Regions from separate parts of the Paenibacillus woosongensis genome, predicted to be linked through region 1. Evidence: riboswitches for the same ligand, from Rfam matches in the RefSeq annotation. Region 1 holds a riboswitch; each other region holds the start of a gene.
What was found. Region 1 has a riboswitch for cyclic di-AMP ahead of QNH46_RS19690 (TrkH family potassium uptake protein). Riboswitches for the same ligand answer to the same signal wherever they lie in the genome.
Positions count from the first base shown of each region.

Region 1 (5,405 bases):
TCGGAGGTGTCCATCCATGAGAACGTTTCGTACCCAGCTCACCTTCCATTGGCATAATCACCGCAAGCGGCTGTTATGGTTTGGAGCTATCGTCCTATTCCTTGATTTTTGGCTGATTGCCGGATACGGCATATATGAGCCCGATTATGCAATCGCATTGGTGATGAATAATAATTTTGCCGCAATTTCAATTTTCATCCTCCTAACCGCTTATGTTACTGCCGCCAGCTCTTTCCCGCTGCTCATGGGCTTGGGCTGGACGCGCAAGCAATACTATTGGAGCAGCCTGATCTATTTCGCTGCCTTCAGCATAGCGGTATCCCTTGCGCAGACGCTCCTTATCGCGGCGCTCAGGCAACTGCTCCCACTGATCACCTTCGATCCGGGCATTGCCGTCATTTCATATGGCATGCTATGGTATTCGCAGACTGCAGTCTTCTTCCTTCTGGCCATGGTGTTTTTTCTGACGAGTACCTTGATGTACCGGTTCGGTTTGTTCTGGGGCGTCGGATTAATCGTTGTTTATATTCTGAGTCTATAAGAGCCAAATATAAAGGAAGCTGTATCCGCCCCTCCCGGCTGACTCAGCTTCCTTTGCCATTGTATCCGTCACTCGTCCTCGTTAATGACAGCTTCAAATCTCTCGATATTCTCATTAGAACCGATCATGACCATAATATCTCCGGCATTCAGCACATCCATCGCGGTCGGGGCGACAATGACCCCCGTCTGTTTATGGATCGCAACGATGCTGCAGCTGTAATTCACACGCGGATTGATCTCGCCCAGCGTTTTGCCGGCCAGGCATGCAGGCACACTCAGCTCGACGATGCTGTACTCCTTCGACAGCTCGATGTAATCGAGCAAATTCGGCGTCACCAGCTGATGCGCCACGCGAACCCCCATATCCCTCTCTGGAAAAATAACCCGGTCCACGCCAAGCTTCTCCAGCGCCCGGCCATGCAGGACGGAAATCGCCTTTGCGACGACCGTTTTGATGCCCAAATCCTTGAGCAGAATCGCCGTCAGGATGCTCATCTGAATATCACTGCCGATTGCCACAATGCCACAATCGAAATTACGGATGCCGAGCGATTTCAGTACATCTTCATCCGTAGCATCAGCCGCGACGGCATGGGTTAAATAAGCGCTCATATCGTTGACCAACTCTTCGTTCAGGTCGACGCCAAGCACCTCGTATCCCAGATCCATTAACTCAAGCGCCAGGCTGGAGCCGAAGCGCCCCAAGCCGATCACCACAAACTGCTGCATTTTCATTGATTGGTCGAACTCCTATCCTATAATCATTTTCCCTTCGGGATAACGGTATAATTCCTTACCCTTTTTCGGACCAAGCGCATAAGCCAGCGTCAAGAGACCCAGGCGGCCGGTAAACATCATGAAGCATAAAATAATTTTGCCGATATCGGTCAAATCCAGGGTCAGCCCCATCGTTAAACCGACCGTGGCAAAAGCAGACGTCGTCTCGAACAGAATGCTCAGAAAACCCGCTTCCTCGGTCGTGGATAATATCATTGCCGCCGCTATGACGAGAAACAGCGCCAGCATCGTAATCGTGACGGCCTTAAAAATCCGCTCCTGGGACAAACGATAGCGGAAGAGCACCATATCATTGCGTCCGCGAATCATAGAAATGACCGCGCCAACCAATATCATGAACGTCGTCGTCTTGATCCCGCCGCCCGTCGAGCCCGGGGAAGCGCCGATAAACATCAGGATGATTATGAAGAATTGGGTGGCCTGGCGAAGAGTCCCGATATCCACTGAATTCGCGCCCGCCGTCCGTGTCGTGACCGACTGGAATAATGAACCCCATATTTTCCCGCCCCAATCCAAAGAGCCCATCGTTTTGGCATTCGTAAATTCGAATATAAAGATGACGAGCGCCCCGATGAAAATAAGCGATCCGGTCATGGACAGAACCACTTTGGAATGCAGCGACAGCTTGCGGCTGCGGCGGAAATCCGCGAGCTCGGACAACACAATAAAACCGAGCCCGCCCGATACGATCAGGAACATCGCTACGAAGTTAACGAGCGGATCGTCTACATACCCCGTGAGGCTGTGAAATTTCCCGAATAAATCGAAGCCGGCGTTATTGAACAGTGACACCGCATGAAACACTCCATAGTAGGCGGCCTGCCCTAGCGGCATGTCAAACGCCCAGCGAATCGCAAACAACAGGGCGGCGCTGACTTCAATGACCAGGGAATACATCAGTACCTTGCGTATGAGGCGCACGATGCCCTCCATCGTATTCTGATTCATCGCCTCCTGCAGCAGAAGGCGGTCGCGCAGCGAAATCCGCCGCTTGAACACAAGGGAGAAGAGGGTCGCCATGGTCATGAAGCCTAGACCCCCAATCTGAATAAGAGTCATAATCACGATTTGGCCGAATGACGAGAAATAAGTCCCTGTATCGCGAACGACAAGCCCCGTAACACAAGTGGCCGAGGTCGCCGTAAACAACGCATCAACGAAAGGAAGAGATTCCCCGGTTGTGGTGGCGAGCGGCGTCATCAGCAGGAGTGTTCCGGCCAGTATAATCGCCGCAAAGCCAAGCACCAATATACGCGGTGGAGATAATTTAAACCATTGGGACGGCATCGTGCTCACCTCCTCTTTCCTTGATCTGCGTTCCTCACATTTATACCCCTTTATTATGGACACTTTGGCAAAAGAAAAAAGCACTGGAAATCCAGAGCCCTTTCGGTAATGGTTCCTGCTGCAATACGCCTACGAGGTTAGCTGACGGGCTCGGGCCTGCAGAGCAGCCCTATTCGCCTCCTGCGCCGGACTTTCCCGTCCGTGCAGGGCCTGAGAAATTCACCCAAAAAAATTGGTTCCCCCGTTTTCCATTGGAAATTCGGCCGATATTCTTTTCAATTCTTTCATTTCACATTTTCATTCCATCTTTATGAATTGGATTATAAGCTTAATTAACGTCCACCACAAAGCTTGATTTACCCGAAATACCATGAAAATCACCTTTGCCGCCTGAAACGGAGCTTGCCATCCTTCATTCTCTGAGCCATACTGTATTTTTGCGGAATTATTGCCTCTTTTCTGCGCTTGGCTCGTTCGATTCTGGCGATTGCTCCATGCTTATGATATCTTTACAATGATATCCATTTACACTAGAGCAAAGGGGTTTTTGAATGTTATCCAACTTTTCGTCCGCAGGGCGAACGCCGAAGCGCACCACGCTTCGGGTGCTGGCCGCCGTAGGTTTCCTCCTTTTTCTGGCCCTGCAGGTTCTGCCGATGGCCACGCCGGATTCATTGCAGCAAATTCAGAAGACGATCACAAAGCAGCAGGCGAAGGAAATCGCTGCCGAGTTCGCCGCTTCGACACTGGAGCTGCCTGTAGCATTGGACGATGTTTTGGTTACATATGAATCTCGATCGGACATATATGGTTACTTAACCCGAGCGGGCCTGATGAAAACTTATATGCAAAATTACGATGAACAGTTTCCGCTCGAGATATTTCGCGTTCGCTTCGAGCAGCCAGACGGCATCCTTAGCGCCTTAACCGTAGACGTTAACATGTATGGCGGCAGAGTGGCCGGATTCGAACGTGTCGAAACCTACAGCAACGCCACCAGGGATCTGCTGCAGAAGCAAGGCATCACGGGCGGCAGGGGGTTGCAGGTCACGGAGGGAGACTTGACGCCCGAGGACAAAGAAAGCCTGGCTGCTCCGTATCTTAAGGCATTTGACTTCGATCCCGCTCAACTGAAGATCGAGAGCGCCGAAAACGAATCGGGTCTGATCTACGAAATTCCGGGCTATGAAGCCGGTCAATCCCGCGGGCTAATCGAATTTCGCTTCCAAGACGGAACCGTGTCCTCCATGGAAGCATATTTCGATCCCCCTGCCGCTCATCTGGACTATGTAAAAGGCCAAAAGAAGCTGGCCAGCTGGTTCACCTGGGTTGGCTACGCCCTATTCACCTTCGTGCTCGGCATTCTGGCGATCATCTATAGTGTGAAGACCAGACCGTTTTCTTCTTTTCTGCGCGGCCTGGTTCTGTCCACTGCTTACTTTATTTTTACGATGGTCGGAGCGGTTAATATGCTTCCGATGCTGGAGAAGGACGGGCTCGGAACAGAGGTCCTGATCCTCGGCTTCATCGTGCAAGGCGCACTCACTTTGGTAATATCGGCCTCTATTTACTTCTCCCTGATCGGAGGAGACGGACTCTGGCGCAAACAGGGGCTTAATTTATGGGCCAGAGCCAAGGAGCCGGGATACGGGCAGCATGTCCTGTTCTCGATGCAAAGCGCCTATTTGTGGGCTTTGATCCTGCTCGGGGCGCAATCGGTCATCTTCTTTGTCCTTGGACACACGATCGGCACCTGGTCAACGACTGATGCCACCCAGTCGGCCTACAACATGCTCTATCCCATCCTGTTCCCCTTGCTCGCCTGGGTAGCAGGGATCGGCGAGGAAGCTGTCTATCGCTTGTTCGGCATCCCGATGCTGAAGAAAATATTCCGCAGCACGTTCGTAGCCAGCTTGATCTCATCGATGATTTGGGCGTTCGGACATTCCTTGTATCCGATTTATCCCGTCTATTCACGCCCGATTGAATTGACGATTGTCGGGCTGTTGTTCAGCTTTGTTTTTCTGCGCTACGGCTATATTACCGCCATGTTCACGCATGTCATCTTCAACAGCATCCTCATGTCGCTCAGCCTTATGCTGATGGGCGGGGTGCTGAACTGGACCGCAGGGATTGTTTACATCGCTCTGCCGGCGATCGTAGCCTATGTTATATATTTGTTCAACCCGCCGGGCCGGACGGAGAGCATTCCGCCGGTACAACGCAAAGAAGAGGAGCCGCAGTTTACGACTCCTCATCCCGAAGGGCATTTATAATCTGATTGGCGAGCTTGTCGCCGATCGAAAGAGGCCGAAAGTCTTCGACGGAGGCCTCTTTTATTTTTTTGAGCGAACCGAAATGCTTCAGCAGCAGCTTGCGCCGCTTCTCTCCGATCCCCGGGATCGCGTCCAGCCGCGAGGCCACCATCGATTTGGCCCGCTGCTCCCGGTGAAACGTAATCGCGAAGCGGTGAACCTCCTCCTGAATGCGCTGCAGGAGATAGAACTCCTGACTGTCACGAGGCAGATGCACCGGCTCCGGCGGATCTCCAACCATGAGCTGGGCGGTTCTGTGCTTATCATCCTTGACGAGTCCGCACACGGGAATGAACAAGCCCAGCTCGTTCTCCAGCACGTCAACCGCTGCTGAAATTTGGCCTTTCCCGCCGTCCACGACGATCAGATCCGGCTGCGGCAAATTCTCTTTGAGCACCCGCTCATAGCGGCGGCGAATCACTTCCCGCATCGTCTCGTAATCGTCTGGACCCTCTACGGTGC
Region 1 covers NZ_CP126084.1:4,299,361-4,304,765, forward strand. The annotation lists gene QNH46_RS19680 (hypothetical protein) at 17-541, shown strand; gene QNH46_RS19685 (potassium channel family protein) at 610-1,278, opposite strand; gene QNH46_RS19690 (TrkH family potassium uptake protein) at 1,294-2,628, opposite strand; cyclic di-AMP (ydaO/yuaA leader) riboswitch at 2,740-2,903, opposite strand; gene QNH46_RS19695 (CPBP family intramembrane glutamic endopeptidase) at 3,180-4,904, shown strand; gene uvrC (excinuclease ABC subunit UvrC) at 4,873-5,405, opposite strand, start outside.

Region 2 (5,405 bases), 1.1 Mb from region 1:
TTTAAAGCCAGCCTGGACGAGAAGGTCAGCACACGCGCCAATGTCACCGTAACGAAGCTGCTCGAAATGCTGACCAGCTCATTCCTATGGTAAGCAGCTTACGATGCAAGTTTTGTTCGATGCCTATTCGGAGCAGTGTTGCTCACAAAACTTAGGTTTACGCTTCCGATGCAAGTTTTGTTCGATGCCTATTCGGAGCAGTGTTGCTCACAAAACTTAGGTCTATGCTTCCGATGCAAGTTTTGTTCGATGCCTATTCGGAGCAGTGTTGCTCACAAAACTTTGAGGAGGGAATACCATGCCCTATATTCGCAATGGGTGGAGCAGCGTCAAAAGACAGTTCCCCTCCGTCATCATTCTGTTCCTATATCAACTGCTGTGGGGAGTATTTCTATATCGGCTGGTCAATACGGCCGTGGTGCAGGTGCTGCACCGCTACCCTGACCCTCCCCCCCACGATCTAAGCCGGATTCTGTTTGTCATCGAGGGGCAGAATAGATTTTGGCAAATTCCCGAGGTTCATCATTACTTATGGATAGTCATCGGCATGGTTTTGCTTCGCCTGCTGCTCACTCCACTTGTTCAAGCGGGAATCTTGTATGGACTGCTTCCTGGGGAGGAACGGGCGCCTGGCCTCCCGCTTTTCCGGGGCATGCAGAAATTTTGGAAACCTGTGACGCTGTTCTACTTCATAGAGCTAATGTTGATTCTAATCCCGATGCTGTGGCTCTTGCCCAAAGCTTACGCATCCCTGTCTCCCATTCTCCAGGGAAACGGCAGCCACATCTCAGCTGCCCTCATCGCTATGCTTTATGCTGTCGGCTGGCTCTGCTATAGCTGGTTCATCCGCCAGACGGTGCTGTTCCTGCAATTCGGCTACTTATTTAGAGGCAATGCCTGGCCGTCCCTGCTCCTTTGCTGGAAGCATCTTCTTCCCGGACTTGGCATCTCCTTTATTCTCGCAGCCACTTGCTCTATCATATTTATCTTATTCGGTACAGTATCCTGGATCTGGACGGGTCTGCTGGCCCTTATTTTGCAGCAAGCATACCCATTCTTCCGCAGTTTTTTCAAAATATGGAAAATATCCTCGCTATATTGTCTATGGCAACAAAAAAGTTAAAATTTCTTCATCTTCTTTCCTCCTTAGAGCCACAAGGCCTCCGCGCAATCGCGGGGGCCTTATTCTATGCTTGCTATATAATTCTCGCAATTTAACCATTGCCAAATGATCCCTGCCTTGTTACAATAACAACAGTACTTTTTAAGTAACAGATTTGTAATCATTTCTGTCATAATTCACAAAGATGCAGACAGCATTGTCGAATAAGTTACAAAGGGTGTTAAAATCACAGCCGAATTCCCGTCACCGGGGAAACGGGGGAACCACTTTGGGTGAATTGATCTCGCTTCAGAGGGATCATAGGGGACCTTCAAACCGAATCCTTAAGCTAACCTCGTAGGCATTGGAAGGAGCATAACTTCTTTGAAGAAAAAGTTGGCTGTAGCTGCTGTAAGTTTGTCCATCCTGTTCACCTTAGGGGCTGGCAGCGCTTTCGCAGACTCTAAACTGGATTCAACCATCGAGTCCGCACTGGGCACGAAATATGTATCTGGCGGTACGAGCACCGACGGCTTTGATTGTTCCGGATTTACCTCTTACGTTTTCAAGAGCCTTGATATCAAGCTTCCTCGCACATCAGCATCCCAATACAACATGGGAACAGCTGTCAAGAAGGATGAGCTGAAGGCTGGAGATCTCGTATTCTTCAACACTTCCGGTAATGGAATATCCCACGTTGGTGTTATGGTTGATGGCGAGAGCTTCGCTCACGCTTCAACGAAGAAAGGCGTAATCATCAGCAAATTAAGCGAAGATTATTATGTCAAACGTTATGTCGGTGCCAAACGCATCCTGAGTACAGACAAGTACGAAGAGGTTGCAGTGGATAGCCACGATCATGACGATGTAGAATAATACGTCCAGAAAACCTGTAACGGTTCTTGCCGAACCCACCTACAGGTTTTTTTTATTCCTAAATGGCACAGGATAACTTTACCAACATACTGCAGCAGAGCCTTTCTTGCAAAAGATGGCCGTTTTTGTTAGAATAACCAAAGTGATAAGTTACAATCTTGTCATTATTGTTGCAAGTCGTTTCGTTTCGGGTGCATACAACTTGATAAGCCGAATTCCCGGCACCCGGGAAACGGGGGAACCATTTATGGGTGAATTGATCTCGCTACATAAGAGATGATAGGGAACCTTCAACCGAATCCTTAAGCTAACCTCGCAGGCCTTGGAAGGAGCACAACATCTTGAGAAAGACTTTGACAGCAGCGGCGACGAGCTTGGCTATTCTTCTTACGATGGGGACAGCAAGCGCATACGCCGACTCGGACACGACATTGAACAAGGCGGTTAATGCCGTCTACGGAACACCTTACAAGCTCGGAGGAACGACCGCAAAAGGTTTTGATTGCTCCGGATTTACAAGCTACGTCTTTAAGAAAATGGGTGTTAAACTAGCCCGCGTCTCGGCGGCGCAGTACAAACAGGGTACGCCTGTTGCAAAGGATCAGCTCCAGGAAGGAGATCTCGTATTCTTTAATACCACCGGCAAAGGAGTATCTCACGTCGGTATTTATATCGGCGATGGAAAGTTCGCTCATGCCTCTTCTTCTAAAGGAATCCGCACTGACAAATTAAGCAACAGCTACTACAAGAAACGTTACGTCGGAGCGAAACGGATCCTCAGCAAATACGGCTATGCTACCCACGCCGCTCAATCCTAATCACTCAACCTCATTTATGTCTACTGCTTTTACTTCACCGCCGCGACAATTCCTGCCAGAATTGTGGCGGCATTTTGTTTGGAATTCCATCGGTCTACCTTAATAACGAAGAGCTAGGGAAAAAGGTTGCAGTCATCCGCGCCATAGGTACTATTTTTTTGACGCCTTGCTAAACCGTTTACACTATAAATGGATGACCCTTCCTCATAATTCCCTTGACCATCAAAAATCTCTTGGCTAGAGCCTTTACAATAAAATAAAATCCCGTTACAGTGGTGGTAAAACGTTCGCGCCGGCGAAGTTCCATGGCACGGCATTTCCCATTTGTACAAGGAGGCGCAAGATGGATAAACGAGATATTCAGTTTCAGATCGTTCCTATGGAAGAGCATCATGGGGAAGCAATCAGTACTTGGCGCTACGATTCTCCCTATGATATCTATAGCTGGCTGCCTTGGGAACAAATGAAGGCTCTTGATGTTGAATTCGGCAATCCGGTCTTACGGGCCGAGCAGTATGTATCCGTTCTGGACGAGGAAGGAAATTTGGCTGGATTCGCCCAGTATTTTCCCATGGAGAATGTCACCAGACTCGGAATCGGAATGCGGCCCGATTTATGCGGCCAAGGTTTGGGTAAGTCGTTTGTATTAACGATCGTTAAAGAGGCGCAGCGGCGCGCACCGTCCAACGTCATCGATCTTGAAGTGCTCACCTGGAATACGCGGGCCATCCGCGCTTATCAGAAATCGGGGTTTGTTATTACCGATCTGTACGAGAAAATGACCCCAGGAGCAATATCCAAGCCGTATTATTGTATGGTATATCGGGGTGAGCGTTTATAGCATGGTCTGCCAAAGCGTCTGAGGACGCCTTTAAGGCGGTTCAGGCATAGATATGCCCATCTTACACTTCCCTTCCGAAAGACGCCGTATGGCTTGATTCTGGCGCGCTGTGAGGATGCTCATAATATATTGTGAATTTTGAACGATTATACGTGGAATTCGTTGCTTTTTTTGTCACAAATGCTATGATCAAAGGGCGTGTTCCGTTATAATAATAAGGTAGCTTACATAGGAGGGACGATTAAATGCAAAAGTGGGTTATGAGCGGGCTATTCTTTGTCGCGTGTGCACTAGCCCTGGTGCTTATTTTTACTTTGCCCGGCAAAGATCAGGTAGCACAAGAAAATAAGACGCAAATGCCTGAAGTCACGTTAAACGCAGAGCAAGCGGAAGCCGTCATCAAAGCAAACTGCATCAGCTGTCACGGGGATCAACTGGAAGGCTTGGCTGGGCCGAATTTGCAGCATATTGGGGCCACCTTGTCAACCGAGCAGCTTTATAAGATTATTTCGAAGGGTAAAGGCTCTATGATGCCTGGCTTCAAAGATAAGCTGCAGGATGAGGAAATTGCGAACGTCGCGCTCTGGCTTGCAGAGAAGAAATAATGAGCATGATACAAATACGCCCACTAGGAAACGAAGCGTTCCCGGTGGGCGTGTCTCGTATTTAATCCATGACCATCACAGCTATAAGCTTTTTTCGGGTGAATTCATTTTATCGTATGCTTCATTGTATTGCTCGGCTTCCTTAATATCTATGGCCGTGATTCCACCTGCTTCCCATGATGTCAAACGAAGCGTAACCGTTTTGTAATCAATCGTAATAAAAGGATGGTGGTTAAAGGCCTCTGAGATCGCCGCGACCTCGTCCACAAAGGCTATGCCCTTCATATACTCGGAGAAGGTAAATTTGCGAACGATCCAGCGTCCCTCCTCCAGCTCCCATCCCTCCAACTTTTCCAAATGCGCCTCAACTTCTTGTGGTGTAAACGGCATGTTTTTTTCCTCCCTGTTCTTTTTCAAGAACTTCCAAAACTATGTAGTACTTCCTGTACCTTTAATGCACACGGCTTTATTAGGTAGTTATTAATTTTACTTTTGGATTATTGTTATTCTTCCCAGGCCATATTCATGCCTAAACCAGGAGATGATTGGCTGTTCCTAACTTCATATTTTACCACGCCCCAAGGCGCATGCAAAATCATTTCATTCCGCTAAACCAGCTTCACCGATGTCAGTTCCTCTTCGCCGATCAATATGTTAATGCGATGTGCCTCCGGGTCATAAATAACAACCGCGCTGCCCACAGTGATCACCGGCTCGGAGCCAAGTCCGAAGAACAAATCCTCAGCCAGCGCCTCCAGCACCTCATGCTTCTCTTCCTTGGACAGACCCTCCCATTCTGCAGGCTCCATCTCAAAAAAAACATAGCAATCCGGAATACGGCCAACTGCCTCCGTAAATTCCGCCAAAATATATTCATATTCCCTTCCGTGCTTTACTCCCACGGGCGATTCGCTCCCTTCACGATCTCCTAAATAAGCCATTGTCTTATTATAAACGAAATTACCACTTAAAAAAAAAAGGATTTCTGTCGATAAAAAAGATAACCGTTTATTTTATAGGATGGTTTCTGTCTTTTCGCAAGGATGCTTAAGGACGAAAGCACGGTTTCAATTTATCTCAAGGACGAGGTGTATAATGGAAATTTCATCACTCATCGGTATTATTCTCGGTTTAGTCGCCGTAGTTCTGGGGATGTTCCTTAA
Region 2 covers NZ_CP126084.1:107,437-112,841, reverse strand. The annotation lists gene QNH46_RS00520 (M1 family metallopeptidase) at 1-93, shown strand, start outside; gene QNH46_RS00515 (hypothetical protein) at 299-1,123, shown strand; cyclic di-AMP (ydaO/yuaA leader) riboswitch at 1,344-1,481, shown strand; gene QNH46_RS00510 (C40 family peptidase) at 1,487-1,978, shown strand; cyclic di-AMP (ydaO/yuaA leader) riboswitch at 2,177-2,315, shown strand; gene QNH46_RS00505 (C40 family peptidase) at 2,320-2,796, shown strand; gene QNH46_RS00500 (GNAT family N-acetyltransferase) at 3,140-3,637, shown strand; gene QNH46_RS00495 (c-type cytochrome) at 3,883-4,242, shown strand; gene QNH46_RS00490 (4a-hydroxytetrahydrobiopterin dehydratase) at 4,324-4,632, opposite strand; gene QNH46_RS00485 (hypothetical protein) at 4,851-5,144, opposite strand; gene motA (flagellar motor stator protein MotA) at 5,338-5,405, shown strand, end outside.
Region 2: linked by a shared signal. The riboswitch ahead of QNH46_RS00505 (C40 family peptidase) and the one ahead of QNH46_RS19690 (TrkH family potassium uptake protein) in region 1 are both predicted to bind cyclic di-AMP.

Region 3 (5,405 bases), 1.0 Mb from region 1:
TCATATGCAGCAGGAGGAACAGAGCACATTGTTATTTTACGAATCCCCGCATCGTCTGATCAAAACTCTGGAATCCATGCTCGCTGTTCTAGGGAACCGGAGAGTAGTTCTGGCTCGTGAGCTGACGAAACGCTTTGAGGAAATGGCCCGGGGAACGGTCGAGGCATGTCTAGAATGGCTGGAGGAGCATCCGCCGATGGGGGAATATTGCATTGTAGTGGACGGAGCTGACCCAGGGGAGCTTGAAGAGAAGCGGAACGCCTGGTGGCAATCTCTATCTATCCATGATCATGTGTTACACTACGAAGAGGAAGGGTTATCCCGAAAGGAGGCAATGAAGAAGACCGCGCAGGATCGGGGGGTATCCAAGAGGGATATTTATCAGTCGTTGATATAGCGATGGGTGGCAAAATGACCAAAATATAGGCAAAAAATAGGGGAGCACAAAAAAAGGGGGCCTTCATTCGGCCGGGTTCAAGCCGAAGAAGGCACCAAGGAGATATGAAAAAGGTTAGAATTAACAGATTCAGTAAGTCTATTATATACTATAATTCTTAATTTGTCACAGGTGTTGGAATTTCTGTGAGGCATTCATGGCAAACAATTTTACCTTTGAAGTATGTTACGTTCTCAGCGTTGCCGCAGAAGATGCAGGCAGGCTCGTATTTCTTCAGCATAATACGCTCGCCGTCTACATAAATCTCAAGCGCATCTTTCTCTCCGATTCCGAGCGTACGACGCAATTCGATAGGAATAACTACACGACCCAGCTCATCTACTTTTCTAACAATACCTGTTGATTTCATCATGACTGATGATACCCCTCTCGCGGAAATTTTAACAAAACTTTTAAAAGCGTCATTATTCGACAAACTTCTATCTTTTATGATATTTATAATACCAACGTTTCCCAAAACAGTCAACCTATTTATGGTAGAGTTCAGTTAAATTACTAAATTAAAGATATAAATGTACGAGTGGTTTTGAAAAACTGCTTTTATACCGGGCTTTTTAAGCATTCGACAAACTTCTGACATCTAACATGACTATATTAGTCAAAATTCGACAAGCTTTGTCGAATCTCTCGACATGACCTGTGAAGTTAAATTCTTGTAGTTTCAAAATAAATTGAAAACAAGGAGAATTGGCCATGCATAACCTTCGCGAAGAAAAGGTATTCAAAGATCCTGTTCATAATTATATTCATGTTCAGGATGAATTGATCTGGTTACTTATTAATACGAAGGAATTTCAGCGGCTTCGCCGGATTCGGCAGCTTGGCACTTCTTATTTGACCTTTCATGGTGCAGAGCACAGCAGATTCTCTCATTCTTTAGGAGTATATGAGATCACACGGCGAATCATTTCCCAGTTCGAGCGAAATAATTATCCGGACTGGCCGAAGGAGGAGCGGCTTGTTGCGCTCTGCGCGGCGCTGCTTCATGATCTGGGGCATGGCCCCTTCTCCCATTCTATCGAACAAGCCTTCGACATGAATCATGAGGACTGGACCTGCCGCATTTTGCTTGGCGATACGGAAGTAGGGCATGTTCTAAAGCGAATGGGCGAGGACTTCCCGGAGAAAGTAGCTTCTGTTATACGGAAGGACTATCCCAATGAAATTGTCGTAAATCTGGTGACAAGTCCGCTAGATGCTGACCGTATGGATTATTTGCTGAGGGATGCTTATTTCACCGGCGTCAATTACGGTACGATCGATATGGATCGGATTTTGCGGATGCTGCGGCCATACCGGGGACGGATTGTAGTGAAAGAGACCGGCATGCATGCGGTAGAGGATTATTTGATGTCCCGTTATCAAATGTATTGGCAGATTTATTTCCATCCGGTGACGCGGAGCTCGGAAATTATTTTGCGGCAAATTTTTCGACGGGCCAAGGAGCTATATGCGGAGGGGTATTCATTTTCCTTTCTTCCCAACCCTTTACCAGGCTTGTTCAACTCTGAACTGACAGTGCAGCAATATTTGCTATTAGATGAAGCTTTAATTCAAACGGCTTTTATGCAGTGGAAACATGAGGCTGATCCCCTGCTCGCTGATCTTTGCACCCGTTTTATGGATCGTAAATTGTACAAATATGTTGAACTGGATTCGCTCGATTTGGAGAAAATAAGGGAAATTCGCGAAGAATTCCGAAAATTGGGCTTAAATCCGGATTATGATCTGATCATTGATTTTCCGACGGACTTGCCTTATGATGTGTCTCGTCCTGACGAAGAACTTCGCGGCAAGCAAATTTTGCTGCTGGACAAGCAGGAGCGCTTGGTGGAAATATCGGAGGTTTCCGATATTGTCCGGTCGATTAGCGGCATACAGCGGGGTAAATTTTATTTGTACTTTCCAGACAATAAACTACAGGCGGTCTGTTCTCAGCTGCCTGCCGATTTAGCTCGTATTTTTGGACAGGAAACTTAATTACAGGAGGGTTATCGCCATGTTAGTGGATACACATACGCATTTGGACGCGGAGCAGTTTGACGAGGATCGCGAGGAAACGATTTCTCGCGCGGTGGAACAGGGAGTTACGCGCATGATCAACATCGGTTTTAATCGGGAAACGATTCCTACCACAATGAAGCTGGCCGAGAGCTACGACTTCATATATGCCGCCGTCGGCTGGCATCCCCAGGACGCCATCACGATGAAGGAAGAGGATTTGGACTGGATTGCTGAATTATGCCGCCATGAGAAAGTAGTTGCCATTGGAGAGATTGGTCTTGATTATTATTGGGATACTTCACCCAAGGATGTCCAGCATGCCGTATTCCGCAAGCAGATCGGGCTGGCTCGGGAGCTTGGAATGCCAATCGTCATTCATAACCGGGATGCTCATGAGGATACAGTGCGTATTTTGCGGGAAGAGAAAGCCCATGAAGTCGGAGGAGTAATGCATTCGTTTTCGGGGAGCTGGGAAACGGCCAAATTATGTCTGAACTTGGGATTTCATTTGTCCTTCGGGGGCCCGATTACCTTCAAAAACGCAAAACAGCCTAAAGAGGTGTTGAAACAAACACCGCTCGACCGGTTATTGATTGAAACAGACTCCCCTTATTTGACTCCGCATCCTTATCGTGGAAAGAGAAATGAGTCCGCCTATGTCCATTTAGTGGCAGAGGCAGCCGCTGAATTAAAAGGGTTGTCCTTCCAAGAAATTGCAGAAATCACAACCCGCAATGCGCTGGAACTATTTTCCATTCGGTGAAATCGGGAGGAAAAGCGGTGAAAAGAAGAGATTTCTGGAAAGATTAATGCATTTTAATTTAAAACACCGAGTCTATTACATTTTTTTAACCTTTTTCTTAAGAAAACGTTCTTGATTCGTCCTTTACAACATGCATTGAAACAGGATAGAATCTTTTCAGTGATCGATTTGGCCGAGTTTGGCGTATTGCCTATGGCCATCGAATCATGTTCCAGAACCAGTCTCGCTGAGTCTCCGTAGAGGAGAACGGGGGAACCGGATACGGCTTGATGAAATGTTTTCATTTACAACGTTGCCGTATTTGATTTCTTTGCAGGATCTTTGGGGTGAATTCAAGGTCATTGCGCCATGAGCGAATGAACCGAGAAAGGGCGGCTCTCTTCGTCCGAACCCGACAGCTAACCTCGTAAGCGTGTTAAGAGAGGCAACTTCGTGCATCCTATTACACCAAGACCTACAGGAGCCACGAAAGAGTTGCTCTAACTCTTTCTTCCGGCTTCTTTTGTTTTGAATAATTGTAATAGGGTCATCATACTGTTGTAAAACAGGAGGTGACAATTGCCGACCAGACTGGGGTAGGATGCGGAATGCTGCAGTTCTAGCATTCCGTAAAAAACGGGAATAGTCACGTCAACATCTCATCATGCATTGACCTAGGGCGGGACTATGAAGGAGGACGGAAAGTGGGCATTTTCAAGAAAGAAGAGACCCATGAATCACGCTCATCCAGTATGTCTTACGCATTGCGATGGAAGCATGAGAACCTACGTCAGATATCGGTCGTCACGTTGTTAACTGTTGCAGCGATCATCGTTATTCTGATTTGGCTGAACGGCAACAGCAAGAACATTTACTTGGTGATAGACGGGAAGATCCAGGAGATCGAGACCCGTAAATCTGTAGTGAATCAAGTACTGGATGAACATTCCATCGTGCTGGGCCAGGGTGATAGCATATCACGGCCGCTTGAGAGCTCCCTGAAGAAGGGGGACCGGATCGTTATCGTAAGGGCGGTTCCGGTGCAAGTCAACGTGGATGGCAAGACAAAGTCGCATCTAACGACTCAATCCAGTGTACAGGGCATTATCAACGAGCTTGGCATTACCGTAAACCCGGATGACAAGATCACTCCGGATTTAAGCAGCAAAGTTACTTCCGATCTTCAGATCAAAGTGGTGCGCGTATCCAAGCAAACAGTACAGACGAAAGAGACCGTGCCATTTGCCGTCGTCAAAACCTCGGATCCTAATTTGGAGAAGGGGCAGACGAAGGTGCTGCAGCAGGGCAGCGAAGGAGTAGTTGTACATCACATCGAAAAAGTGTATGAAGACGGAAATTTCGTATCCAAGCGTTGGCTGAGCAAAGAGATCGAGACGAAGGCTCAGGACAAGGTAGTCGCTGTAGGTACGAAGCCTAAGCCCGAGGCTGTGCTCGCCGCTAATATTACCCGCACTGCGGATAAAGTGGATATCAGTGGAACGACAACCAAAGGCGGCGTCTCATTTAAATATAAAAAAGTGCTTAAAGACGTCACACTAACCGCCTATTCCGCCGAAGAGGATGGCATCGGTACGAAGACCGCCTCCGGGACACGCGTAACGGAAGGCAGAACGATCGCCGTAGACAAGAACGTTGTTCCTATGGGCTGGTGGGTATATATCGAAGGCATTGGGTTCCGCAGAGCCGAGGATACAGGTGGCGCCATCAAGGGCAACAAAATGGACGTTTACTTCGATAGCCTGCAATCGGCGAAGAACTTCGGGCGCAAGAAGGGACGCACGGTGTATGTTATCGGTCCAAACAAACCAGAATTGAACTAATTCCTGTTTTACTTTGTAAAAGGAATAAGATACTATAGATAAATGAAAAAGGTATGGAAAGAAGAGGAGAAGTCCTCTTCTTTTTGCGTATGAGGAAGAGGGTCGTTTGTTCCCATGATTAAAGAGGTTATTGTCGTGGAAGGGCGGGACGATACCGTTGCCGTCAAAAGGGCCGTGCAGGCCGATACGATTGAAACCGGAGGCTCGGCCATCAACGAGACCGTGCTGCGCAAGATTGAGCTGGCGCAGGAGCGGCGCGGGGTCATCATTTTGACTGATCCTGACCATGCTGGCGAGCGAATCCGCAAAATTGTCGCAGGCCGGGTACCGGGCTGCAAGCATGCTTTCCTGCGGGAGGCCG
Region 3 covers NZ_CP126084.1:26,497-31,901, forward strand. The annotation lists gene rsmI (16S rRNA (cytidine(1402)-2'-O)-methyltransferase) at 1-397, shown strand, start outside; gene QNH46_RS00125 (AbrB/MazE/SpoVT family DNA-binding domain-containing protein) at 555-809, opposite strand; gene QNH46_RS00130 (HD domain-containing protein) at 1,151-2,437, shown strand; gene QNH46_RS00135 (TatD family hydrolase) at 2,457-3,224, shown strand; cyclic di-AMP (ydaO/yuaA leader) riboswitch at 3,439-3,653, shown strand; gene QNH46_RS00140 (resuscitation-promoting factor) at 3,908-5,044, shown strand; gene rnmV (ribonuclease M5) at 5,159-5,405, shown strand, end outside.
Region 3: linked by a shared signal. The riboswitch ahead of QNH46_RS00140 (resuscitation-promoting factor) and the one ahead of QNH46_RS19690 (TrkH family potassium uptake protein) in region 1 are both predicted to bind cyclic di-AMP.